Regions from separate parts of the Streptomyces sp. NBC_00986 genome, predicted to be linked through region 4. Evidence: riboswitches for the same ligand, from Rfam matches in the RefSeq annotation. Region 4 holds a riboswitch; each other region holds the start of a gene.

Region 1 (4,809 bases), 4.6 Mb from region 4:
ACTCGGCATGGTCGAGTGCAAGCGGCTCCCAGGTTCTGGGCCCCTCCTTCGCGGGGCGCGCGAGGTGCGCACGGGGCATGCCGAAGGGCCCGTACCCCAGGAGGTGACCCCCCAGGAGTACGAGCCCTTCGGTGAGGAACGAAGAACGTCGCTGCTGTTCGTCGGCGCGTGCTTCAGCCGGTCGCGAGCCGGACCATGTCCGCCTGCGGCCCCTTCTGACCCTGCGAGATCTCGAAATCGACCCGCTGACCCTCTTCCAGGGTGCGGTAGCCGTCCATCTGAATCGCGCTGTAGTGGACGAAAACATCCGCACCACCGTCGACCGCGATGAAGCCGTACCCCTTCTCCGCGTTGAACCATTTGACGGTGCCCTGAGCCATGCCTAACTCCCCTATTACTGGCCCTTGCACGGACCCGCACTTCGCGGATCCGGGTCAGACCTCACCCCCCACAGGATTGGGGGCGTGCGCCGGAACGCGTCGACCGCGGCCGAATGTATCCGTCCAACTGCCGTCTGCAACAGGTCAATCCGACGAGAATTCCGGGCAGGACCGGTCGGGAATATACGGAGAATTCGTCCGACTTCAGGGCAAGTCGGGCCCGATAAAGGGAACATAACGCGCAAAAGGAATGCACACTTTGGCTACTTCTCATCGCACGCGGAGCGGGTACTCATATGCGTCCGGCATGCGGAGTGGAGCGGGTTCCCCAACTGTACCCCGCTCAACCCTACAGAATTGCCCCCTCCGCTTCTCTCACGGAGGGGGCAATTCGATGAACTCTTGGTAATCGGCGTTACCGAGGGTAATTATCAGCCGCCGGCGACGGCCGGAATGATCGAGACGCCGGCCCCGTCCGGAGTGGCCGTCTCCAGCCCCTGCTCGAACCGCACATCGTCATCATTCACGTACACGTTGACGAACCGCCGCAACTTGCCCTGATCGTCCAGGACCCGGGCGGAGATCCCGGTGTGGTTCTTCTCCAGGTCGCTGATGACCTCGGCGAGGGTCGCACCCTCAGCGGTGACTTCGGCCTGCCCGCCGGTGTACGTGCGCAGGATGGTGGGGATACGGACGGAAACGCTCATGCTCAGGACCTCCGGTCAGGTACGGCTTTTGTCTTTTAGGGGCGCGGGGAACTGCGCGACCAGCCCCCACGGGCCCGCAGACGAAGAACGACGCTAGGACGCAAGCCCAGCTTCCCTGAACGACTCAAGACTCGGCCGGATCGTCGCGGTGAGCCCCGTACCGGCAACCGCATCCAACGTCTTGAGACCGTCGCCCGTGTTGAGGACCACCGTCGTCAGGGTCGGATCCAACAGCCCGTTCTCGATCAGCTTCTTCGCCACACCCACGGTCACCCCACCCGCGGTCTCCGCAAAGATCCCCTCGGTCCGCGCAAGCAACTTGATCGCGTCGACGACCTGCTCATCGTTGACGTCCTCGACAGCCCCACCGGTCCGCCGAGCGATGTCGAGCACGTAGGGCCCGTCCGCCGGGTTCCCGATCGCCAGCGACTTCGCGATCGTGTTCGGCTTCTGCGGCCGTACGACGTCGTGCCCGGCCTTGTAGGCGACGGAGACCGGCGAACACCCTTCCGCCTGCGCCCCGAAGATCTTGTACGGCTTGTCCTCGACGAGCCCGAGCTTGATCAGCTCCTGGAGCCCCTTGTCGATCTTCGTGAGCTGCGACCCGGAGGCGATCGGCACGACGAGCTGGTCCGGAAGCCTCCACCCCAGCTGCTCGCAGATCTCGTAGGCGAGGGTCTTGGAGCCCTCCGCGTAGTACGGCCGGAGGTTGACGTTGACGAACCCCCAGCCCTCGCCCGCCGGGTCACCGATCAGCTCGGAGCAGAAGCGGTTCACGTCGTCGTAGTTGCCCTCGATGCCGACGAGCTCGCCGCCGTAGATCGCGGCCATGACGACCTTGCCCTGCTCCAGGTCGTGCGGGATGAACACGCAGGAGCGGAAGCCGGCCCGCGCGGCGGCGGCACCGACCGCGCCCGCGAGGTTGCCGGTGGAGGAGCAGGAGAGGGTGGTGAAGTTGAACGCGCGGGCGGCCTCGATGGCCTGGGCCACGACGCGGTCCTTGAAGGAGTGCGTCGGGTTGCCGGAGTCGTCCTTGACGAACAACTTGCCCGCGTCGACGCCCAGTTCGCGGGCGAGGTTGTCGGCCTGGACGAGCTTGGTCCAGCCGGGGTTGATGTTCGGCTTGTCGGCCACGTCGGCGGGGACGGGCAGCAGGGGCGCGTACCGCCAGATGTTCGCGGGGCCCGCTTCGATCTGCTTGCGGAGCTCTTCGGTGTCGTAGGCCGAGAAGTCGTAGGCGATCTCCAGCGGGCCGAAACACTCCTCGCAGGCGAAGACCGGACCGAGCGGGACGCGGTGGCCGCACTCGCGGCAGGACAGCGCGGCGGCGGGGCCGAGATCGACGGAGTCGGCGGAGTTCGCGGAGTTCGTGGTGCTTGCAACAGTCTGCGCAGCCATGGAGGCGAGGCCCTTTCCTCATCTTCCTCACGACGCATTTCGCCATGAGACGGATTTGGCACCTTCCCGAGCCGGGAGCCTCGCCACATCAACGTGACAAGACCGGCTGGAGGGTTGCCGGGGCTTCAACGGGCCGTATCCCTCTGCCCCTCTGGATGAGCGGTGTTCAGTTGTGTATGCGGTTGTGTCACTTGCGTGAGCGTTGACGGCCCCCGACATGCGATGGTCATCAGCGTTGTTCAAGACTGTAACCGAAGGCCAGGACAGTTGAGTGAGCCGTCCGAACCGCGAGACGGATCACCTACACAGGGTGATCGCCTCTCGCCGAGAGAACGCAGAGGAGCCGCGCAACGTGCTGAAGGAAGTCGAGCACTGGCTGAGCACCCGCTCCTGGTCCATGACCGACCGGCCGCTCCACAAGATCCTGGCCGCGAAGCACCGCACGGGCCAGTCGGTCTCCGTCGTGCTGCCCGCGCTGAACGAGGAAGCGACGGTCGGCGAGATCGTCGCGATCATCCGTCACGACCTCATGCAGCAGGTCCCGCTCGTCGACGAGATCGTCGTCGTCGACTCCGGGTCCACCGACCGCACCTCCGAGGTGGCCGCCGCGGCGGGCGCCCGGGTCGTGCACCGTGACGACATCCTGCCCCGCATCCCCGCCGTGCCCGGCAAGGGCGAGGTGCTGTGGCGCTCGCTGCTGGTGACGAGCGGCGACATCGTCGCGTTCATCGACGCGGACCTGAAGGAGTTCTCCTCGGACTTCGTCACCGGGATCGTGGGCCCGCTGCTCACCGACCCCGGGGTCGACCTCGTCAAGGCGATGTACGACCGCCCGCTCGGCGGCGCGGCCGGACAGGGCGGACGCGTCACCGAGCTGATGGCCCGCCCGCTGCTGAACATGCACTGGCCGCAGCTGGCCGGTTTCGTGCAGCCGCTCGGCGGCGAGTACGCGGCCCGCCGCTCGCTGCTGGAGCAGTTGCCGTTCCCGGTCGGCTACGGCGTCGAACTGGGCATGCTGGTCGACGCGCTGCACCTGGTGGGCCTCGACGCCCTCGCCCAGGTCGACGTCGGGGTGCGCAAGCACCGCCACCAGGACGGGCAGGCCCTGGGCCGGATGGCCGCGCAGATCTACCGCACGGCTCAGCTGCGGCTGGCCCGAGGGCATCTGATCCGGCCGTCGCTCACCCAGTTCGAGCGAGGTCCGGACGGCTTCGAGCCGCGCACGTACTCCGTGGACACGGAGGAACGCCCGCCGATGGCGGACATCACCGAGTACCAGTCACGCAAGGTCGCATAACCGCACGGTTACAGACGCTCACGGACGGTCGTATACGGACTCGTACAGTCCGCCGACGGCCGTCCGTACGTTTGAGCGTTTCCGGGCCGGGCTAGGTTGTGCCGTATGGCTTCTACGTCGTCCCCCTCGCCCGCGTCCGGTGCCGCTCAGGTGCTCGTCGCGTCCAATCGCGGCCCGGTTTCGTACGAGGTGGGCGACGACGGTTCGCTGCGCGCCAAGCGAGGTGGCGGCGGGCTGGTGTCCGGACTGTCGGCGATCGGCCCGGACGCGGGTGCGCTGTGGGTGTGCTCGGCACTGTCCGACGGCGACCGCGAGGCCGTGCGGCGCGGGGTCGGCGAGGACGGCGTGCGGATGCTGGACATCCCGGCGGACGTGCACGCCGACGCGTACAACGGCATCGCCAACTCCGTGCTGTGGTTCGTCCACCACATGCTGTACCAGACCCCGCTGGAGCCGGTCTTCGACGCGGAGTTCCGGCGCCAGTGGGCGTCGTACGAGGCCTACAACCGGGCGTTCGCCCAGGCCCTGGCGGAGGAGGCGGCCGAGGGTGCCGTCGCGATCGTGCAGGACTACCACCTGTGCCTGGTGCCGGGGATGCTGCGGGAGTTGCGGCCGGACCTGCGGATCGGCCACTTCTCGCACACGCCGTGGGCGCCGGTGGACTACTTCCGGATGCTGCCGGACGACATCCGCGAGCAACTGCTCACCGGCATGCTCGGCGCGGACCGCCTCGGCTTCCTCACCCACCGCTGGGCGGACGCGTTCACGGCCTGCTGTACGGAGTTCACGGGCGGCCCGGGTGACACCCGGATCGGCGTCCACGGCCTGGGCGCCGACGCCGACTTCCTCCGCGCCCGCTCCCACGAGCCGGACGTGGAGGAGCGGATCGTGGCTCTCCGGGAGGAGATCGGCCAGGGCCGCAGGACCATCGTCCGCGTCGACCGCACCGAACTCTCCAAGAACATCGTGCGCGGGCTGCTGGCGTACCGCCAACTCCTCGACGACCACCCGGAGTTGCTGGAACAGG
Region 2 (4,809 bases), 6.5 Mb from region 4:
CCGGACCCGAGGACGAGCCCCTCCTCGTACAGGTAGACCCGCTTCCCGCCGAGGAGACGCGGCGCACGCCGCACGACCGCCTCGCCCAGCAGCTCGCCCAGGCCTTCGGCCGCCGCCGCTCCACTCACCCCAGGTGGAATCCCCACCCCTGGATGGTCACACGGCAGGCACGCAACGGCCGTCCTCCGTGCGGTAGTTCCACTTGGCGCCGTCGGTCACGAGCTCCCGTACGGCCGTGATGAAACGGTCCACGTGCTCGTCGGGAGTGCCCGCGCCGAAGCTCACGCGGATCGCGTTGAGGGACTTCTCGCCCGGCGCGGCCTCGGGGGCGCCGCACTCTCCCTGGGTCTGAGGGTCGGACCCCAGGAGGGTGCGGACGAGGGGGTGGGCGCAGAAGAGGCCGTCTCGGACTCCGATGCCGTACTCGGCGGAGAGGGCGGCGGCGAAGTGGGAGCTGTTCCAGCCGTCGACCACGAAGGAGATGACCCCGACTCGTGGGGCGTCGTCGCCGAACAGGGAGAGGACCTTGACCTCCGGGACCTCCGCCAAGCCCGCCCGTACCTTTTCGATCAGGTGCTGCTCTCGGGCCACCAGGGTGTCGAAGCCCGCCTCCGTGAGCGCCTTGCAGGCCGACGCGATGGAGTAGGCACCGATCACGTTGGGAGAGCCCGCTTCATGCCGCGCAGCGCTCTCGTGCCACTCCACGTCCACTCCCCCGTCCTCGCGCCGCGTGACCTTGCGGCTGGCGCCGCCACCCGCGAGGTAGGGGTCGGCCGCCTGGAGCCAGTCGGCGCGGCCGGCGAGGACGCCCGAGCCGAAGGGGGCGTAGAGCTTGTGGCCGGAGAAGGCGATCCAGTCGACGTCGAGGTCCTGGACGGACACCGGGTGATGCGGGGCGAGTTGGGCGGCGTCCAGGACGATACGGGCGCCGTGGGCGTGAGCCGCGGCGGCCAGTTCACGGACCGGCCACAGTTCGCCCGTGACGTTCGAAGCGCCGGTGACGCAGACCAGGGCCGGGCCCTGAGGGTCGCGGGCGGCAAGGGCCTGCTGCAGGGTGTCGACAGCCTGGCCCGGGGTGCGCGGGGCGTTGAGGTAGGTGACCCGGGCGTCCTTCCAGGGGAGCAGGGACGCGTGGTGCTCGGTCTCGAAGACGAAGACCTGGCAGTCGGCGGGGAGGGCCGCGGCGAGGAGGTTCAGGGAGTCCGTCGTGGAGCGGGTGAAGATCAGCTGGTCGTCGGGGCGGCAGTCCAGGAACTCCTCGACCGTCCTGCGTGCGTTCTCGAACAGGTCGGTGGAGAGCTGCGAGAGGTAGCCGGCGCCTCGGTGCACGCTGCCGTAGTACGGGGCGTAGGCCGCCACGTCGTCCCAGACGCGCTGGAGGGCGGGGGCGCTGGCCGCGTAGTCGAGCGCCGCGTAGGTGACTTCGCCGCCCGTGACGAGCGGGACGGTGACATCCCGGCCGAGAACGGGCAGCGGTGCACAAATGGTCTGGGTGGCGGCAACGGTGGAGACAGACATGGCGAACTCCCGTGAGAGGCAGGCGAATTCACTGCGCGAGCGGACAGGGCTTCGGCGCAGGAAAGGGTGAAGGGGGATGTGCGGAGTGGGGGCTTCGCGTCCTATCGCATTCGCTTGCTCACAGAGAGCTCCCTCGATGACCAGGACCCCTGGTGTCTTTCGAGGGGCCCGCGCTTGCCGCAGACCTCGCTGCCTACGGCCTGGTCTTCACCCGGGGCACCCCGCCACGGACGGAGGGTTGCCGGACAGTCGGCCGGGGCCTCATGACTGTCACTCATGACCTGGTCAGAAAACCTACGCGAGGTGATCGTCGTCCCGCAACCCGTGTCCGGATCGCGGGACGACGACCGCCCTACCGCTATGCGTTGCTGGCGGCCGCCCAGCGCTCCAGCGTGCGCTTCGCGGCCCCGGAGTCGATCGACTCCCGCGCCTTCTCCATCCCGGCCCTGATCCGGTCCGCCAGCGGCCCGTCCCCGGCCTCGAGCGCCACCAGGGCCGCCGCCGAGTTCAGGAGTACGGCGTCCCGTACCGGGCCCGTCTCGCCGTCCAGGAGACGGCGGGCCACGTCCGCGTTGTACTCGGGGTCGGCGCCGCGCAGGGCTTCCACGGGGACCAGTTCGAGGCCTACGTCCCGAGGGTCGAAGGCCTCCTCGGTGACCTTGCCCTCGCGGACGATCCACACCCGGGAGGTCGCCGTGGTCGTCAGCTCGTCGAGGCCGTCGTCTCCGCGGAACACCAGGGCGGAGGAGCCGCGTTCGGCCAGCACGCCCGCGATGAGCCCGGCCATGCGGGTGTCGAAGCAGCCGACCGCCGACGAGGTGACCTTGGCCGGGTTGGTGAGCGGACCGAGCAGGTTGAACGCGGTCGGCACCCCCAGGTCCCGCCGGACCGCGCCCGCGAACCGCATCGTGGGGTGGAACTTGGCCGCGAAGCAGAACGTGATCCCGGCCTCCTCCACCACCTGCGCGACCCGCTCGGGCGACAGCTCCAGGTTGATGCCGAGCCGCTCCAGCACATCGGAGGAACCACTCGCCGAGGACGAGGCGCGGTTGCCGTGCTTGACGACCTTCGCACCGGTGCCCGCGATCACGATGGCGGACATCGTCGAGATGTTGACCGTCTTGGCCCGGTCGCCGCCCGTACCGACGATGTCGACGGCCGGCCCGGGGATGTCCAGCGGCTTCGCGTGGGCGTACATCGTCTCGACGAGGCCGTTGATCTCCTCGACGGTCTCGCCCTTGGCCCGCAGCGCCACCAGGAAGCCCGCGATCTGGGCGTCGGCCGCCTCACCGCTCATGATGCGGTCCATCGCCCACGCCGTGTCGGCGGTGCTCAGGTCCTGTCCGGCCAGCAGCGCGCTCAGTACGTCGGGCCAGGAACGGGCCGCCGCGGTGTCGCCTCCAGCGGGGGTCACAGCGCTCATACGGCCGCTCCTGAGTGTCGTAGAAGGATGGTTCAAATACGCGTCCCCACCCTATCCAGGGCGGGGCACGGCGAAGGGCCCCGTCCGGTGTTCGGACGGGGCCCTTCGACTGTGGCGTGGCGACGCCTCAGCGATCAGTGGTGGCCGTGGCCGCTCGTGATCTCCTTGTACTCCTCGACGGTGGGCTTGGGGATCTGGGACTCCTCGCCGTAGTACGCCTCGCTCAGCTTGGCGCGCAGCTTCTCGGAGCCCTTCACCTTGCGCTCGACACCGTTCTCGTCGACGGTCGCCCCGATCGCGGCCGGCACGTACTGCTCGTGCGCGGTGAGCGTGTGCAGCGCGTCCTGGCTGAGCGGCTCGTGGATCTCGACGAACTCACCGTGCGGCAGGCGCTTGATGATGCCCGACTCGCGGCCGTGCAGCACCTTGTCCCGGTCGCGGCGCTGGAGGCCGAGGCAGACCCGCTTGGTGGCGATGAAGACCAGCACCGGCACCACGAAGAAGCCGACGCGCACAGCCCAGGTGATCGAGTTGATCGACAGATGGAAGTGCGTGGCCCAGATGTCGTTGCCGCCACCGACGAGCAGGACGAAGTACCACGAGATCCACGCGGCACCGAAGGCCGTGCGGGTCGGGACGTTGCGCGGGCGGTCCAGGATGTGGTGCTCGCGCTTGTCGCCGGTGACCCAGGCCTCGATGAACGGGTAGACCGCGATCGCGACCAGGACCAGCGGGAAGATGATCAGCGGGATGAACACGCCCAGGACGAGCGTGTGACCCCAGAAGTTGATCTCCCAGCCCGGCATGAAGCGGATCAGGCCCTCGGAGAAGCCCATGTACCAGTCGGGCTGAGCGCCCGTGGACACCATGTCCGGACGGTACGGGCCCATGGCCCAGATCGGGTTGATCGAGGCGATCGCCGCGACGGCCGCGATGACACCGAAGACCAGGAAGAAGAAGCCTCCGGCCTTGGCCATGTAGACCGGCAGCAGCGGCATGCCGACGACGTTGTTGTTCGTCTTTCCGGGGCCCGCGAACTGCGTGTGCTTGTGGTAGAAGACCAGGATCAGGTGGCCGACCACCAGGCCGAGCATGATGCCCGGCAGCAGCAGGATGTGGATCGAGTAGAACCGTGCGACGAAGTCGCCGCCCGGGAACTCGCCGCCGAAGAGGAAGAACGACAGGTACGTGCCGACGATCGGCACGGACAGGACCGCGCCCTCCATGAAGCGGACACCGGTGCCGGAGAGCAGGTCGTCCGGGAGCGAGTAACCGGTGAAGCCGGTGAACATGCCCAGGACGAACAGCAGGAAGCCGAACAGCCAGTTGACCTCACGCGGCTTGCGGAACGCGCCCGTGAAGAACACCCGCATCATGTGCACGAACATGGCGGCGAGGAAGATCAGCGCCGCCCAGTGGTGGATCTGCCGGATCAGCAGACCACCGCGCACATCGAAGGAGATGTGCATGGTCGAGTTGAACGCCTCCGACATCAGCTGCCCCTGGAGCGGGACATAGCTGCCGTGGTACGTCACCTCGTTCATCGACGGGTGGAAGAACAGCGTCAGATACACACCCGTGAGGATGATGATGATGAAGCTGTAGAGGCAGACCTCGCCCAACATGAACGACCAGTGGTCGGGGAAGATCTTGCGCATGTTGGACTTGGCGAGGGAGTAGATCCCGAGCCGTCCGTCCGCCCAGTCGGCGATCTTCTCGCCGGCCGGTGCCTTCTCGCGCGAGCGCCCCGGCGCGCCGGCGCCTGATGGGCTCGTGGAGTTGTTCGCCGTAGTACTCATCCGCGCTCCCAGAATGCAGGACCGACGGGCTCCTCGAAGTCGCCGAGCGCCTGGAGGTAGCCCTCGTCG
Region 3 (4,809 bases), 1.5 Mb from region 4:
ATCGATTCACGCCGCTCGCGGACGAGCCGCTGGGCCTCCTCCTCGGTGGCGCCGTAGGTGGCGTGGAAGGAGCTGAAGATCAGCGGCAGTCCTTCGGCCCTTCCCAACTCCCTGGCCTGGGCACGGATCTTCCGGGTGAAGTCCAGCGCGTAGTCGAGGGTCGGGAGCGAGGTGAAGACGATCTCCGCGTAGCGGGCGCCCAGTGCCGTACCGGCCTCCGACTGCCCGGCCTGGATCTGCACCGGGCGGCGCTGCGGCAGCGGCGGGATGTTCAGCGGGCCGGCCACGTCGAAGAACTTCCCGGAGTGGTGGATCGGGTGCACCCGGTCCCGGTGCAGCACCGCGTGGCCGTCCGCCCCGACGGTCAGCGCACCGGGCTCCCAGCTGTCCCACAGCGCGTTGACCACCTCCAGCGTCTCGGCGGCGCGCGCGTAGCGTTCCTCGGGGCTGGGCAGGTCGCCGGGGCCGAAGTTCTCCTCGCCGATCGAGGAGGTCACCAGGTTCCAGGCGGCCCGGCCGTTGCTGACGTGATCGAGAGTGCCGAACAGCCGGGCCAGGTTGTACGGGTGGTGGAAGGTCGTGGAGACCGTGGCGATCAGACCGATCCGCGAGGTGACCTGGCTCAGGGCGGACACGAAGACCAGCGGCTCCTGCGAGCCGATCGCGCCCTGGGCGTCGAAGCTGAGCAGATCGGCGGTGAACAGTGCGTCGATCTTGGCCGCTTCGGCGAGCTTCGCGACCCGGACGGCGGTGTCCAGGGTGGACCGGGTGGGATCGACCACCAGGTCGTAGGTCTCCGAGGTGCCGCCGGCTCCGGTGACGGTCTTCAGCGTCCGGGGCTGCTTCGCGCTCATGACTCGTCCATTCTCGTCCCACCGATGCCGGTGTCGTCGCGGCCGGTGGCGTTGTGGGGTGACGGAGTTCCCCGGGTGCGGGTCGACGCCCGGACACGCGAGGGTCGGTAGCGGTCGGACACGCGAGAGACGCGGGCCCGCCGTGAGAGAGCCGGTCGAACCGGTCAGCGACAGAGCGCGGTGTGGGTGAGGCACAGGTCGACGTGCCGACGCTTCGTGCGGACCGGGAGCAGAGCCGCGATACGGACCGGCCCGAAAGGCGATGTCCTCACCGTGACTCCCCTCGGTCCTGACGTCGGCACCGGACGGTGCCGCGGCGCGCAGGCGCTTCGGTCTCGTGTCCGACGCCTGTCGGGCCACCGCATGATCCCCCGACGCCGCACGGCGCTGCAAGCCCGCCCCTGTGCGGACCTTCGGCGCCGACGGTGTCAGGAACCGGCGGGAGCATCGCTCAAGGGGGCGTCGAGGCCGACGAGTTCGCCGACCAGGACGCCGAACCGCAGGTCGAGCCCGTCGGCGAGGCGGTCGCGCAGCTCCGTCAACCCACGGATACGGGCGTCGAGTTCGGCCAGTCGCCGGATGGCCACCTGCGGGACGACGCAGGTGTCCGAGTAGGGCCCCGTGCGGACCGGTGGCGCCTTGGGGCGGTCGGGCAGCGCGTCGAGGATGTCGATGAGGAGACGCACATCGCCGATGGTGAGGCCGGAGTCCAACAGCTCGCGGACGGCGTGCAGTCGGCGTACGTCCTCCTCGCCGTACTCCCGCTGTCCCGACGCCGTACGCCGTGCCGTGACCAGGCCACGCTGCTCGTAGTAGCGCAGGGTGCGGGTGGTGACGCCCAGGGCCGCCGCCGCGTCGCCGATGCGCATCAGTCCTCCAGGAGTTGGGCGGCCGGCGACTACAACTCCACGACCACCGTGCCGATGTGGTGTCCTTCGAGCAGTTCGATCAGGGCGCGGGGCGCCTGGTCGATTCCGGACAGGCGGGTGTGCGGGACGGTGACCGAGCCCTCGCGGAGCCAACGGCCGAACGTCTCCGGGTATTCCGTCAGCGCGTCCCGCTCGCGCGCGCCGCTGATGCCGCGGAGCTGGATGCCCCGCACGATGAGCGAGTAGGTGTCGATCTCGACGGGTGCCGTGATCTCACCCGATGCCTGCGCGGAGAGCGCTCCGATCAGCCCCACCCGCGCGCCGGGGCGGGCCAGGGCCAGCGCGGCCTGCAACTGCTCCCCGCCGACGGTGTCCACGACGGCGTCGATGCCGTCCGGGGCTGCTTTGCCCAGCTGTTCCTCGATCGGTTCGGCTCCGCGCAGCACGACCGCGTCGTAGCCCAGTGTCTCGATCAGGTAGTCGGCCTTGCGCTGGGAACTGGTGCTGCCGATGACCCGGCCGGCTCCGCGCTGCCGGGCGAACTGCCCCGCCAGGGTGCCGAGTCCGCCTGCCGCGCCGGAGACGAACACCGTGTCTCCGTCGCGCACTTCGGCTCCCCGAACGACACCGAGCCAGGCCGACTGCCCCTGCGAGAGGTACGCCACCGGGTCCGGCAGGACCGTCAGGTCCACGGGTTGCACCGCGTCGGTCTCCACCACGGCGTACTCGCGGAACCCCGCCCGGTGCGACACCAGATCACCGGGGCGCAGGCTCCCTCCCTCGGGGGCCGTCACCACCTCGCCGACGGCCGGAGCCGACAACGCCCCGCCGACCTCGAACGGCGGCATCGGCAGCCCGGCGGATCCCCCCATCAGGGTGCGCAGTGACGCCGCGACGCTCATCAGGCGGTTGCGGACCAGCACCTGCCCGGGTCGGGGCTCCGGGACGGGGACCTCCGCCACGGTGAAGTGGGCGGTTTCCAGGGCGCCTTGGGGACGGGAGGCGAGACGGACCTCGCGATGCGTGGCGGGGATGTTCGACGGTGACACCTGCGGGCTCCTGACGGGTTACCGGGGCGCGGCACAGCTTGTGCGGCGCCCGTCGACGGTAAAGGTTGACGCGCACGTCAAGATCAAGCCCGCGCGGAGTGTCCGGTCGATGTCGCTCGCCTGCCCGCACCCGCCATTGACGTACGACGAAGTCGCTCCGTACGATCACGACCGGCATCGAGTGTCAGCGTCAAGCCCTGGCTTGCTGACCGGCAACCCTCCGACGCGGTGGGGTGCTCCAGGTGAAAGCCCGGCAGGATCACCGACGATCCCTGCAAGCGTGGGGCCCTTGGCCGGGGCCGGAGATGTGGAGGACGGTCTTGCGACACAGCAGTGACCCGAGTGTCTCCATCGTCTCCCTGACGGCCGCGACCGTGTTCTCCCGGTTCTCGCGCCGCCGCCACATCGACCTGCAGCGCTTCACCAGCTGTCTGTGTCGCGCCTGACCGCCTTGACCACGTCCGTCTGACGTCCGTCGCGGCCCGTAGGCGTTCTCCCGCAGCCTCTCGCGGTCCTGTCCGAGTTCACGGACGGCGTCCGCAGCCGCCGCGCCCCCCTTCCCGCCTGACTCCCCCAACTGCACTGCCCGTCCTCGGCGTTGCGCCGACCGGAGCGGCACGCCCGCGCGCGCAGCCGTGATCCGCGGGGCACCCATGCGTAGTGACACGAGTAGGAGCACCCTCCGTGAGAGCACATCCGGACATCCGCCCCACCCGATGGACGGCCCTGACCGCCCTCCTGACCACCAGCGTCCTGCTCACCGCCTGCGGGTCCGGCGGCAGCGACGGCTCGGACAGCGGCAGCGGCCCGGCCAGGTCCGGTGGCACCCTGACCTTCGCGGTGGGTTCCGACGCCGGCTGCGTGGATCCGCAGCAGGTGGCCAGCAACGACACCATCTACTCGGTACGTCAGGTCGTGGACTCCCTCACCGACCAGGACCCCGCGACCGGCAAGATCGTGCCCTGGCTGGCGAAGAGCTGGGACATCAGCTCCGACGCGACGACGTTCACCTTCCACCTCAGATCGGGTGTGACCTTCAGCGACGGATCGAAGCTGACCGCCCAGGTGGTCAAGGACAACTTCGACGCGGTGCCGAAGCTCGGCGCACTGGGAACCCTCGCCGAGGGCTATCTGAGCGGCGTCAAGAGCACCACCGTGGTCGACCCGCTCACCGTCAAGGTGACCTTCCAACAGCCCAACGCCCAGTTCCTGCAGGCCACTTCGACACATTCGCTGGGCATCGAGTCCTCGGCGAGCGTGAAGAAGACCCCTCAGCAGAAGTGCAGCCAGGGAGTGGTCGGCTCCGGGCCCTTCGTGCTGAAGCAGTACGTGCAGAACCAGTCGATCACGCTGGCCAAGCGGACCGGGTACGCCTGGGGTTCCTCGCTGTGGCACAAGAGCGGCGAGGCCTACCTGGACAAGGTGGTCTTCAAGGTCGTGCCCGAGGCGGGGGTGCGGGCCGGCAGTCTCCAGTCCGGGCAGGTGGACGCGATCAGCAGCGTCGGCAGGGCCAACGAGGCGGCCCTCAAGGGCGGCCAGGTCACCCTTCAGCGACGCGCCAACCCCGGCGTGGTGTTCGGCCTCGCCTTCAACAACGCACGGCCGGTCCTGAAGGACGCGCGGGTGCGCCAGGCCATCGGGTTCGCCATCGACCGCAAGCAGATCGCCGACACCGTGTTCCCGACCGGGACCCGGCCCGCGACCAGCGTCCTGGCGCACACCACACCCGACTACGCGAACCTCTCCGCGGACCTGACGACCGACGCGGCCAAGGCGAAGTCCCTTCTGGACGCGGCCGGTTGGCAGACCGGCAGCGACGGCATCCGCGCGAAGGACGGCAAGAAGCTCAGCCTGACGGTCGACTGGATCCCCAACTCGGCGACCAACCAGCCCGCGTTGGAGCTGATCCAGCAGCAACTCAAGGCTGTCGGAGTCGGCCTGACGCTCAAGCAGCTCCAGGTCACCCAGCTCGCCCCGACGCTTCAGTCGGGTGACTACGACGCGGCGTGGAGCAACGTGACCCGGGCCGACCCGGAC
Region 4 (4,809 bases):
CTCAACTCCTTGAGCCTGCCGCCCTGTTGCCGCACTCCGATCAGCTCGCCGTTGACGCTGACGTAGCCGATCTCGGGCTTCTCCAAGTGGTTGATGACCCGCAGCAGCGTGGACTTCCCGGAGCCGGACGGGCCGAGGATCACGGTGACCTCGCCGGGCCGTACGGTCAGGTCGACGCCGTCCAACACCCGGTGCGCGCCGTACCACTTGTGCACGTCGTGCACCTCTACGGCGGCGGGTGTGATGTCCGCCGGCGGTTCGGCGGTGTTCGTGGTCATACGGCGGCCTCCCTGCGGATGCGGGCCCGCAGGTCGGTGACACCGGTGCGGAGTTTCTGGATCGGGGTCGGCGGCAGGGAGCGGGTGGCGCCCCGGGCGTAGTGCCGCTCGACGTAGAACTGGATGACGGACACGACGCTGGTCAGGATCAGGTACCAGACGGTGACGACCAGGAGCAGCGGCACGATGTCGCCGGGGTAGGTGGAGCCCATCGTCTGCGCGGAGCCGAACAGGTCGAGCAACGAGACGTAGAAGACCAGCGAGGTGCTCTTGATCAGGCCGATCAGCTGGTTGACGTAGTTCGGGGTGATGGAGCGCAGCGCCTGCGGGAAGACGATCTTGCGGAACTGGTAGCCCTTGGGCAGGCCGAGGGCGGAGGCCGCCTCGTGCTGGCCCTGGTCGACGGAGAGGATGCCACCGCGGACCACTTCGGCCGCGTAGGCCGCCTCGTTGAGGCTGAGTCCTACGACGGCGACGGCCATGTCGGTGGCCAGCTTCGACTCGTCGAAGGAGAAGAAGGCGGGGCCGAAGGGGACGCCGATGCTGAGCGTCTGGTACAGGGCGCTGAAGTTGTAGAGGAAGATCAGGACCACGATGAGCGGGATCGAGCGCAGGGCCCACACATAGGTCCAGCTCGTCGCGCGCAGCACGGGGCTCTTCGAGAGTCGGGCCAGGGCGAGCAGAATGCCGCCGAGGAGGCCCAACACCGCGCTGAGTGCGGCTACTTCGAGGGTGATGACGAGTCCGTCGAGGATCGTCGGGCGCAGGAACCAGTAACCGAAGCGGCTCCACTGGTAGAAGGGGTTGGTCGCCAGGCCGTGGACGAACTGGGCGACCAGTACCAGCACGACCAGGGTGACGATCCACCGGCCGGGCCGGCGCAGCGGCTGAACTCGCTGTGCTGTCAGGGGTTTTGACGGGGCGTCGGCGGACGGGGCGTCGGCCAGGGACACGGTGGTGCCCGGGGGTTCAGTCATGGAGGGCTCCGGCAGGTTCACAGACCCCGGTCCGTGGCGGTGGACGCGCGACGGCGGACGGCACGCGCGGGTGCACGGGACCGGGGGCGGGGAGGGGGCAGGCACACCGACGGGATCGGGTGTGCGTCAGAGGTGCGTCGGCCGACTGGTCGTCAGGCCCGACAGCGGGCGCGGCCCGACGCGGTACACAGTGCGCTGCTGACCCGGAGCAGATCGACAGCACGGTCGGCGACGAACAGGTTGGCGTACGACCGTACGCAGCCCTGCGGGCGGCATGTGGCCGTCCTGAGAGCTGCGTACATGGCGTCACCCGTCACTGTTCCGGCCCCGCGGGGCCTCGCGCTTACCGAAAAGGTCATCCGGTCCGGTCGTCACCTGGGGCACCCCACCGCGTGCGAGGGTTGCCGGTCAGCAAGCCAGGGCCTGTCGCTGACACTCATGACCGTTCTGGTTCGCAAGTTAAGACAATTGTCCGAACGTATGTCAATGGCCGTCCAGCAACTGGACGGCACAGACCGCGCTCAGCTGCGGCAAGCTCCCGTTTCGTCCGCCGCGTGGGCCGCCCAGTCCAGGATCTGGACAGCCGCGCCGGCGGCCTCCAGGCCCCGGCAGTGGGCGTGGTGACGGCGGGCGATGCCGTCGAGGTCGAGGTGGGTGCCGAAGGCCGGGTGGGCGGCGAGGCGGCGGGCGTAGGCCCACAGGTGGGGGTGGTCGGCGATGCGCTGGACGGCGGCGGCGTCCAGGTGGTTGCGGTGCACGGTGTCGAGTTGGACCAGGGACACCCACAACTCGACGTCGGCGGCGGTGAGTTCGTCGCGGATCATGTGTTCGCGGCCGTCCAGCCACCGGTCCAGCGAGCCCAGCGTCTCCAGCAGCCGGGCGACCGCCTCGTCGCGCTCCTCCTGCTCGACACCGGCCGCGCCGGCGCGCTGCGCGGCGTCCTCGATGCCGTCCGCGCACAGCCGCTCGACGGCCTCGATCTCCGACTCGGCGCCGCACGGGTACAGCTGGGGTCCGCCCTCGCCGAAGTGCCGGGCGAGGTCGCGCGTGATGTCGGGGGCATGCGTGCTGACGATCCGGCCGGACCAGTCGTCGCTGAGCACCGGCGCGGCGGCGGGTCCGGAGTACCGGTGCGCGCTCGCCTCGTAGAGCGGGCGCAGCGCGGAGTGTCCACCACTCGGACAGTCGGGTACGGCGGACAGGAACACGGCCGGACAGCTCTCGTCGAGGCCGAGCAGGCTGTGGGTGACGGCGATGCGCAGGCCGTCGGCGCAGGCGGTGGACAGATGGAGGCGGTAGCGGCGCGGCACGGCGTAGTGCCCGCTGCGCGCGTCGCGTCCGATCCGGCCCCGGAACGTGGGGGCGGACCGGGGTGAGGGGATGGCGGCGAGAGGCGTGCTGGACATGGGACTCCCCGGGTACGGGCGCGTGGACGTACGCGCGGCGGAAGCGTCGTCGTGCGGTGGACGGGGGTTCAGCGCAGGGGGTTCAGCGCGCTGCAGACCCGCAGCAGGTCGATGTGACGGCGGGAGGTCAGAAGAGGCGAACGGCCCACGCGACGAGTGGTGACCGGCTCAAGCCCCATGTTTCCCTACCTGTTCACTAGGATTCCCTACTGGAGTGTCGATCCGCCGTCGCCCGGGGTCAAGAGGGCGTCCACGGGTCGGGCACCGATGCCCGACCCGTGGACATGCAGGGCGGCTACTTCGCGTACATCAGGGTGCCGAACCCGAGCTGGTCGTAGCCGCCGCTGTCGGAGCCGTAGTCACCTCCCCCGCCCTCGGGTGCGACGAGGTTGTAGTACATGGCCGAGATGTTCTTGTCGTCGAGGCCGATCCGCCGGTTGTAGTGGAAGTGGAGCATCGCCCACACCGGGCGGATCTGGCCGCGCGAGGCGGAGGAGATCACCGTCTGGGACGACTGGGCGCAGCTCTGTCCGGTGCCCCAGGTGTAGGTGGTGTAGGGCACGTCGCTGCCGCTGTTGTACTTCGCGACGTACTGGGCGGCCTTCATGAAGCGGCGGCTGTCGTAGGAGTACAGGTCGTCGCCCTGGTTCCAGGCCATCTCGCAGATCGCGCCCATCTGGCCCATGCCGAGGACGGTGTGGCCCTGGTCGCGGCCCGATTCCTGCCACTGGCCCAGCGCGTAGCCGTCCGCGTCGGTGTACAGATACGGCACGGCGTGCGCGATGGAGCCGTTGCCCGCACCGGACTTGAAGTACGTGACGGCCTGGTCGTACTTGGCGGAGTCCTCGTTGAGGATCCCGATGGCCAGCACGGACGCCATGTTGCACAGATCCCAGTTGGCCCAGTAGTTGGTGATGCAGGCGTCGTTGTGGTTGGTCAGGAAGCTGTTGTTCATCGGGTAGAAGACGTTCGCCATCAGCTCCTGCGCGGCGGCGAGGTCGAACCCGGAGTAGTCCCGCATGAGTTCGCACGCGTTGGCGAACTGCCAGCCGTAGAGGCCGGCCGCGAGGAACCGGTCGGCGTCGCCGCCGATCGAAGTGAGCTTCGTGGACCAGGCGTTGAGGATGTTCGCGGCGCAGACCGCGTTGGCCTCGGTGCCGCCGACCTTCCAGCGCAGGGCGTTCTGGTAGGCGGCGGCGATGTCGTTGTAGAGGAGGCTGTAGTTCTGTCCCGTGCCGCCTCGGATGATCGTCGCCGTCGCCCGGTTCGTCCAGGTCGACTGGGAGTGGGAGTTGGCGGTCAGCCTGCTCCAGCCGGACAGCCAGGGGTCGGTTCCCGCCGCGACCCTGACCTTGGCGCGGTTGATGTCGCCGGCGTTGTGCAGCATGCCGGGGTGGGTGAACGTGGCCGGGGCCGCGTGCGCGGTCGTGGCCACCGTGGCGCCGCCCAGGGCGACGGCTGCGGTGAGCCCGCCCGCGGTCTTCAAGAGACCGCGGCGGCTCAACTCGGTTCCGCGGAGGTGCTCGTGGGGGGACGTGCGGCTCATTGCGGTGCATCTCCAATCCATGAAGGATCAGGTGGGCGTGATGCTCACCTCGTCGAACTCGGTGGTGCAGCGGACCAGTTGGCTGCGCGAACAGACCACCAGCCCGACGTGGTAGGGGGCGTCACCGAAGCCGGGGATCTCTCCGTCGGCGAGGGGGGTCCAGGTGACACCGTCATCGGTGGACAGCGCCGCGCTGAAGGCGGTCCCAACGCGCTTCAGCCGCAGCAGGGTCGGGAGGGTGACAGCGGCTCCGCCGGTGAAGGCGGAAGCACCGGCCACGGTCTTGCGGAGCATGAGCTGGGCACCGGTCCCGCCGGTGACGATCGCCCCGGCGGCCTGGTCGAACGGCGACAACGACTTCGCCATCAGCAGCCCGACCCGGTCGGTGGTCACACCGCTACGGGAGACGATCCGGGCGACGACCTCGCAGTCACCGCTGACGGTCCGCCGTACGAACTGCCCTGTCATTCCCTGGCCGTTGGCGTTCAGGTCGACACCCGCGCCCCGCACGGTGAAGGTGCCGCCGTCGTACGACGTGCTCCCGGGCGTCGTGATCGCCACCACGCCCAGCGTCCCGAAGGCACGGTCGTCGAGCACGGTGT

The links. Region 4 has a riboswitch for S-adenosylmethionine ahead of OG504_RS08845 (amino acid ABC transporter permease). Riboswitches for the same ligand answer to the same signal wherever they lie in the genome.
Region 1: linked by a shared signal. The riboswitch ahead of thrC (threonine synthase) and the one ahead of OG504_RS08845 (amino acid ABC transporter permease) in region 4 are both predicted to bind S-adenosylmethionine.
Region 2: linked by a shared signal. The riboswitch ahead of OG504_RS37985 (aminotransferase class V-fold PLP-dependent enzyme) and the one ahead of OG504_RS08845 (amino acid ABC transporter permease) in region 4 are both predicted to bind S-adenosylmethionine.
Region 3: linked by a shared signal. The riboswitch ahead of OG504_RS02195 (putative leader peptide) and the one ahead of OG504_RS08845 (amino acid ABC transporter permease) in region 4 are both predicted to bind S-adenosylmethionine.

What each region holds. Positions count from the first base shown of each region.
Region 1 is NZ_CP108733.1:6,649,201-6,654,009, reverse strand. It holds gene OG504_RS29800 (cold-shock protein) at 174-380, opposite strand; gene OG504_RS29795 (MoaD/ThiS family protein) at 812-1,087, opposite strand; gene thrC (threonine synthase) at 1,181-2,485, opposite strand; SAM riboswitch class I at 2,501-2,647, opposite strand; gene OG504_RS29785 (glucosyl-3-phosphoglycerate synthase) at 2,838-3,782, shown strand; gene OG504_RS29780 (trehalose-6-phosphate synthase) at 3,888-4,809, shown strand, end outside.
Region 2 is NZ_CP108733.1:8,483,945-8,488,753, reverse strand. It holds gene OG504_RS37990 (hypothetical protein) at 1-146, opposite strand, end outside; gene OG504_RS37985 (aminotransferase class V-fold PLP-dependent enzyme) at 157-1,518, opposite strand; SAM riboswitch class IV at 1,684-1,800, opposite strand; gene trpD (anthranilate phosphoribosyltransferase) at 1,877-2,941, opposite strand; gene OG504_RS37975 (cytochrome bc complex cytochrome b subunit) at 3,076-4,740, opposite strand; gene OG504_RS37970 (Rieske 2Fe-2S domain-containing protein) at 4,737-4,809, opposite strand, start outside.
Region 3 is NZ_CP108733.1:525,099-529,907, forward strand. It holds gene OG504_RS02180 (NtaA/DmoA family FMN-dependent monooxygenase) at 1-854, opposite strand, end outside; gene OG504_RS02185 (MerR family transcriptional regulator) at 1,283-1,723, opposite strand; gene OG504_RS02190 (MDR family NADP-dependent oxidoreductase) at 1,753-2,772, opposite strand; SAM riboswitch class IV at 2,946-3,059, shown strand; gene OG504_RS02195 (putative leader peptide) at 3,093-3,218, shown strand; gene OG504_RS02200 (ABC transporter substrate-binding protein) at 3,457-4,809, shown strand, end outside.
Region 4 is NZ_CP108733.1:2,010,795-2,015,603, forward strand. It holds gene OG504_RS08840 (amino acid ABC transporter ATP-binding protein) at 1-278, opposite strand, end outside; gene OG504_RS08845 (amino acid ABC transporter permease) at 275-1,255, opposite strand; SAM riboswitch class IV at 1,590-1,699, opposite strand; gene OG504_RS08850 (glutathione S-transferase C-terminal domain-containing protein) at 1,777-2,661, opposite strand; gene OG504_RS08855 (putative leader peptide) at 2,730-2,840, opposite strand; gene OG504_RS08860 (alginate lyase family protein) at 2,957-4,207, opposite strand; gene OG504_RS08865 (alginate lyase family protein) at 4,235-4,809, opposite strand, start outside.